2 regions of the Allobosea sp. BE125 genome follow, and region 2 is predicted to be linked to the other one. Evidence: predicted binding sites of a transcription regulator. Region 2 holds the regulator's gene; the other holds the start of a gene.

Region 1 (3,380 bases), on a different contig from region 2:
CAAGCTCGTCATTCGAAGCATATCGAGCCAGCTCGGCGGTTCCATCAGCTATGACTGGTCGACTGAGGGGGTCATCGTGACCCTCGAGATGGGAACGACCAAACTCGCGAAATAAGCCGTGTTTCTACTTGATGCCCGCCAGGACCTCCAAAATCTGCGCCGCCCGATAGGGCTTTTGCAGAAACACGGTATCTTGAGGCATATCGGTAGGCGCAGGCCGCGAGCGTCCTGATGCGACGATCAGGACGATAGGTGGCCAGCGTTGCCGAATTGCGTGGACCAGCTTCAGGCCGTCCATGGATCCGGGCATCTCGATATCGGTAAAGACAACCCGGATGTCCGAGCGGGTTTCCAATAGGATGACGGCCTCATCGGCGCCAATCGCCTCGATGACCTCGTAGCCCGCGTCCTCGATCATCGCGACAGCATCCATGCGGATCAAGGTGTCGTCTTCGACGACAAGGACGACGGGGGTGGACATGGCAGCTCCAGGTTGCCTCCTCCCAACTGCCCTGCAGCCGTATGGTTGCGTCGGTTCGCAATGAAACTGATCGCCGATGCTCAAGCCGCCGCTTCAACGCAAAAGGCACGCCCTTTCCGGCCAGGCCCCGATGAGGCAGCCAAGGTGACCTAGCTAGAGCGTTTTCGCCGGAAAGATCAGGCAGGTCTCGGTGCCATGCGCGAGCAGCTTGCCGCGCTCGTCGACAAGGCGGCCCTCGGTCGTCGCGACCGTGCCGCCGCGATGGATCAGCTTGCCCTCGCAGCGCAGCGTGCCGGTCTCGGGCATGACCGGGCGGACATAGTTGAGCTTCATCTCCAGCGTCGTGTAGCCCTCGCCCAGCTTCAGCGTGCTGTGCGCGGCACAGGCCATGGCGGAATCGAGGATCGTCGCCGTCCAGCCGCCATGGATCGTGCCGAGCGGATTGAAGAAGCGCACTGAGGGCTTGCCGACGAAGACAACGCGGCCCTCCTCGACCTCGACGAGATCGAGATCCATCGCCTCCGCGATGGGCGGGCCGGGATGGCGGCCCTCGATTATGCCGCGCAGGAAACCGAGCCCGTCCTCGGCGAGCAGCACGTCCCGCGTCACCACTCCGAACTTGCGCGCCATCGCCGCCCCTCACTTATTGTGTAGATACACGTTAAGTGGCTTGAGGACTGCCGGTCAAGCCTCGCCTCAGTCCGCCAGGCGCGCCACGCGGCGCAGCGCCTTCAACCCCTCGCGGGTTTCGCTCCAGCGCTCCTTGCCGAGCCCACCCTCGATCCGCTCCTGCGCCGCTCGCCAATAAGGGATGGCGGCCTCGATCGCCGCCCTGCCCTTTTCGGTGACGGCATAGACCGAGGCGCGGCCCTTGCACGCGACGGGAACGATCAGCGCCTCGGCTGCCAGCAATTGCAGATTGCGGGTCAGCGAGGTGCGCTCCAGGGCGAAGCGCTCGGCCAATTCGGTGACGGAGCGCCAGGCGCCGGTGCTGAGCGCGGAGAGCAACACGAACTGCGTGATCTTCAACCCGCTCGGGCGCATCGCCTCGTCATAGGCGCGCGTCACGGCCCGCGCCGTCATGCGCACATGCAGCGCCACGCAGGAGCGGGCGATATCGTCGAGCCGGGGATCGGGCGCATTTGTCGTCATTTCGCCATGCTAGCGTGTTCAACCAGCTTTGGCAGCAAGCCCCCGGCGTCACGCCCGCATTCACTTTATGGCTGGATGATTTCTTGACTCTCCGGGGGGACGCGCCTATCTCCGCGCCATCGGTTAGCACTCGATACCCGAGACTGCTAACAGGTGCCCATCGCGGGTTCTCTAGATGACGCCCGCATCGAAATTAGATCCAAGAGGAAGACAGAACCATGAAGTTCCGTCCGCTGCATGACCGCGTTGTGGTCCGTCGCCTTGATGGCGAAGAGAAGACCAAGGGTGGCATCATCATCCCCGATACCGCCAAGGAAAAGCCCCAAGAGGGCGAAGTCATCGCCGTCGGCCCCGGTGGCCGCGACGAAGCCGGCAAGCTGACCCCGCTGGACGTCAAGAAGGGCGATCGCGTCCTGTTCGGCAAGTGGTCGGGCACCGAGGTCAAGATCGATGGCCAGGATCTCCTGATCATGAAGGAATCCGACGTCATGGGCGTCATCGGCTGAACGCCAAGCGACCGCCCATCCCCGTTTTCATGTAAGGAGTAGCTCTTATGGCTGCCAAAGACGTCAAGTTCTCCACCGACGCACGTGACCGCATGCTGCGCGGCGTCGAAATCCTCAACAACGCCGTCAAGGTCACGCTCGGTCCCAAGGGCCGTAACGTCGTGATCGACAAGTCGTTCGGCGCCCCGCGCATCACCAAGGACGGCGTCACCGTCGCCAAGGAGATCGAGCTCGCCGACAAGTTCGAGAACATGGGCGCCCAGATGGTGCGCGAAGTGGCCTCGAAGCAGAACGACGCCGCCGGCGACGGCACCACGACCGCCACCGTTCTGGCCGCCGCCATCATGCGCGAAGGCCTGAAGTCGGTTGCCGCCGGCATGAACCCGATGGATCTGAAGCGCGGCATCGATCTGGCTGTCGAAGCCATCGTCGCCGACCTCAAGAAGAACTCCAAGAAGGTCACGTCCAACGCGGAAGTCGCGCAGGTCGGCACCATCTCGGCGAACGGCGACGAGTCGGTCGGCAAGATGATCGCGACCGCCATGCAGAAGGTCGGCAACGAGGGTGTCATCACCGTCGAGGAAGCCAAGACCGCCGAGACCGAGCTCGACGTCGTCGAGGGCATGCAGTTCGACCGTGGCTATCTCTCACCCTACTTCATCACCAATGCCGAGAAGATGGTCGCTGAGCTCGAGGATCCCTACATCCTCATCTTCGAGAAGAAGCTGTCTTCGCTCCAGGCGATGCTGCCGATCCTCGAGGCCGTAGTTCAGACCGGCAAGCCGCTGCTGATCATCGCCGAGGACGTCGAGGGCGAGGCTCTGGCCACGCTCGTCGTCAACAAGCTCCGTGGCGGCCTGAAGGTCGCGGCCGTCAAGGCTCCGGGCTTCGGCGATCGCCGCAAGGCGATGCTTGAGGATCTCTCGATCCTGACCGCCGGTCAGATGATCTCGGAAGACCTCGGCATCAAGCTCGAGACCGTGACGCTCGCCATGCTCGGACGCGCCAAGAAGGTGCGCATCGAGAAGGAGAACACCACGATCATCGACGGCGCCGGCAAGAAGAAGGACATCGAGGGCCGCGTCGCGCAGATCAAGGCGCAGATCGAGGAGACCACCTCGGACTACGACCGTGAGAAGCTCCAGGAGCGTCTGGCCAAGCTCGCTGGCGGCGTCGCGGTGATCCGCGTCGGCGGCGCGACCGAAGTCGAAGTCAAGGAGAAGAAGGACCGCGTCGACGAT
Region 2 (3,380 bases):
ACCAGTTCGATGCCGTAGGGCCCGAGCAAATCGCGCATCTCGCGCAGCTTGCCCTGGTTATGGGTCGCGATCACGACCTTGCCGGTGAGGAGGCGGTGGCTGGTCACGGTCTTTGCCTCTTCATCTCTAGGGACTGCCGCTGTCCGGTGGTGTTCCGACACTCGCGGCGTGGTCTGTAGTGCCGGATGGGGCAGCCAATCGGGACGGCTTTCGGCGTGGTTTGATCTCAGCTCGAAAGGCCAGAACAATGACAGCTCCGACGATGACAAGGCCGACCACAACTCCTGAAAGCGTCGTCAGCCAATCCATCGTCGCCTCCTGCCCTTAAGCCACCGCCGCCTTCTGCAACGCCACGAGCTTGCTCACGCCGCCCTTGGCGAGCTTGAGCAGGGCCAGGAGTTCCTCCTCCGAGAAGGGCGCGCCTTCGGCCGTTCCCTGCACTTCGACAAGGCCACCGCCGCCGGTGATGACGAAGTTCGCGTCGGTCTGCGCGCCGGAATCCTCGATATAGTCGAGATCGAGCACCGGATTGCCGGCGACGATGCCGCAGGAGATCGCCGCGACATGGTCCTTGAGCGGGTTGGAGCCCTTCAGCATCCCGCGCCCTTCCATCCATTTCAGCGCGTCATGCAGCGCGACCCACGCCCCGGTGATCGAGGCCGTGCGGGTGCCGCCATCGGCCTGGAGCACGTCGCAATCGACCACGATCTGGCGCTCGCCGATCGCGGTCAGGTCGACCACGGCGCGAAGTGAGCGCCCAACCAGCCGCTGGATTTCCTGTGTGCGGCCGGAGGGCTTGCCGGAGGTGACCTCACGGCGATTGCGCTCATGCGTCGCGCGCGGCAGCATCGCATATTCGGCTGTGACCCAGCCCTTGCCGGTGCCGCGCAGCCAGGGCGGACCCTTTTCTTCCACCGTCGCGGCGCAGAGCACCCGCGTCTCGCCGAAGGTGACCATGCAGGAGCCCTCGGCATAGCGCACCACGCCGCGTTCGAGCGTGACCTTGCGCATTTCGTCGGCCGCGCGTTTGGAGGGTCGCATGGGAGCATCCTGATTGTTCGAAGTTGGCGGCTTGTAAGCGGTTGAGCCGGGGGCGGCAAGGCAAGAGCGCTTGCGCCTTGGACTTGTAGGGCTGTCCGCTCCGTCATTGCCCCCGCTGCGTGCTCTTGATCCTGCGCGTCTCATCGAGAAATCTCGTCTTGAGCAAAAAAGAGGTATGCTGCCTCCATGACGTCCCATACGCCGCGCCCTGAATCCCCCGGCGGCCTGATCGAGACCGATCAGCGCTCGCGCGAGATTTTCCGCCAGATCATCGACGGCTACCTCACCACCGGGGAGCCGGTCGGCTCGCGCAACATCGCCCGCCTGCTGCCGATGACGCTTTCGCCCGCGACCGTGCGTAACGTCATGACCGATCTCGAACTGGCCGGGTTGATCTACGCGCCGCACACCTCCGCGGGGCGCCTGCCGACGGAACGAGGCCTGCGCTTCTTCGTCGATGCGATGATGGAGGTCGGCAATCTCACCTCCGACGAGCGCACCCGCATCGAGGCGCAGATGAGGGCCGCCGCCACGAACCGTACGCTGGATGCGACGCTGACAGAGGCCTCGGCCCTGCTCTCGGGCCTCTCGCGCGGTGCCGGCGTCGTCGTCACCACCAAGGCCAATGCCCGCCTCAAGCATATCGAATTCGTCCGGCTCGATCCTGCTCGTGCGCTCGTCGTGCTGGTGGCCGATGACGGCACGGTCGAGAATCGGCTGCTCGCCTTGCCGCCCGGCCTGCCGGCCTCGGCGCTGACGGAGGCCGCGAATTTCCTCAACGCCCGCATCATGGGCAAGACGCTGGGCGATCTGCGCCGCGAGATCGCCGAGCACCGCGCAGAGATGGAAGGCGAGCTCGATGCGCTGACCGCCAAGCTCGTCGAGAGCGGGATCGCGACCTCGTCGGGCCCCTCGACCGACCGCCATCTGATCGTGCGCGGCCAGGCCAATCTGCTGGAGGATCTGAAGGCGCAGGAGGATCTCGAGCGCATCCGCCTGCTCTTCGGCGATCTCGAGACGCAGACCGATGTCATCGATCTGCTCTCCCGGGCCGAGGCCGGCGACGGCGTGCGCATCTTCATCGGCTCCGAGAACAAGTTGTTCTCGATGTCGGGCTCTTCGATGGTGGCCGCGCCCTTCCGCGACGCTGAGCAGCGCATCGTCGGCGTCGTCGGCATCATCGGCCCGACAAGGCTGAACTACGCCCGCATCGTGCCGATGGTCGACTACACCGCCAAGGTGGTCGGGCGGCTGCTCGACGGCGGGCGGTGATGCGTGCCGGCTGCCTGCGTGCAGCGCTTTTGGGTTTGATGCTGATGACGAGCGCTGCCGCTGCAGGGCCTGCATTGATCGATGCCGCAGCCGCAGGACGCGCCGACGAGGTGGCCAGGCTCGTCGCGGACGGGGCTCCGCTCGACGCACAGGATTCGCAGGGCCGTTCCGCCCTTCTGCTGGCCGTCGCCGGAAACCATGTCGCGACCGCCAAGGCCCTGCTTGATGCCGGTGCGAGCCCGAATACGCCGGCCGCAAATCGCGACACGCCCTGGCTCCTGGCCGGAGCGTTGGGGCGTGCCGAGATCATAGCAGTGATGCTGCTGCGCAAGCCCGACCTGACCATCCGCAACCGCTATGGCGGCAACGCCTTGATTCCAGCCTGCGAGCGCGCTCATGTCGAGGCCGTGAAGCTGCTGCTGACCAGCGGCATCGACCTCGATCACGTCAATGATCTCGGCTGGACCTGCCTGCTGGAAATCGTGATCCTCGGTGATGGCGGCCCGCGCCATCAGCAGGTGGCAAAGCTCGTGCTCGATGCCGGCGCCAATCCCAGCCTCGCCGACAAGGATGGCGTGTCGCCGCTCGCCCATGCCCGCCAGAGGGGCCAGCGCGCCGTGGCGGCGCTTATCGAGCAGGCCGGCGGCGGCTGAACCCGCTCGATTTGGCATCGTCGCCGGTTCGCGCTACCTCTGCCGCCAACGCGGCCTTCCTGCCGCCCGAAATCTGCACGTCAAGGCTTTATCAGATGACCGACACGCTCCCCGACCGTCTCTCCTCGAACCCCAACAGCCCGCATTACAATGAGGAGCTGCTCGCCCGCGATATCGGCGTGCGCTTCAAGGGCGTCGATAAGACCAATGTCGAGGAGTATTGCGTCAGCGAGGGCTGGGTGCGCCTCACCGCCGGCAACGCCAAGGACCGCTTCGGCAATCCGATGACGGTGAAGCTCAAGGGCGAGGTCGAGCCCTATTTCCGCCAGGCCGCGCCCGAGGCCTGAGAAGCTCAGCCGATCGTCTTGTAGAAGAAGGTCGAGCCGCAATCGCGGCCGTCCGGCATCAGGGCGA

What was found. The regulator HrcA, encoded in region 2, represses chaperone genes, less so after heat shock. The targets are predictions, from matches to a motif close to GTTAGCACTCNCNNNNNGNGAGTGCTAAC.
Region 1: a site for HrcA is predicted at 1,756-1,784, ahead of groES (co-chaperone GroES). Genes of this name have one in related genera too.

The regions. Positions count from the first base shown of each region.
Region 1 is NZ_JAVDTY010000004.1:338,332-341,711, reverse strand. Features, by position in the region: gene J2Y55_RS12355 (sensor histidine kinase) at 1-115, shown strand, start outside; gene J2Y55_RS12350 (response regulator) at 125-481, opposite strand; gene J2Y55_RS12345 (PaaI family thioesterase) at 635-1,111, opposite strand; gene J2Y55_RS12340 (MarR family winged helix-turn-helix transcriptional regulator) at 1,178-1,633, opposite strand; gene groES (co-chaperone GroES) at 1,852-2,139, shown strand; gene groL (chaperonin GroEL) at 2,187-3,380, shown strand, end outside.
Region 2 is NZ_JAVDTY010000016.1:35,850-39,229, forward strand. Features, by position in the region: gene J2Y55_RS27360 (non-canonical purine NTP pyrophosphatase) at 1-107, opposite strand, end outside; gene rph (ribonuclease PH) at 325-1,041, opposite strand; gene hrcA (heat-inducible transcriptional repressor HrcA) at 1,228-2,313, shown strand; gene J2Y55_RS27375 (ankyrin repeat domain-containing protein) at 2,358-2,966, shown strand; gene J2Y55_RS27380 (DUF3297 family protein) at 3,062-3,313, shown strand; gene J2Y55_RS27385 (GNAT family N-acetyltransferase) at 3,319-3,380, opposite strand, start outside.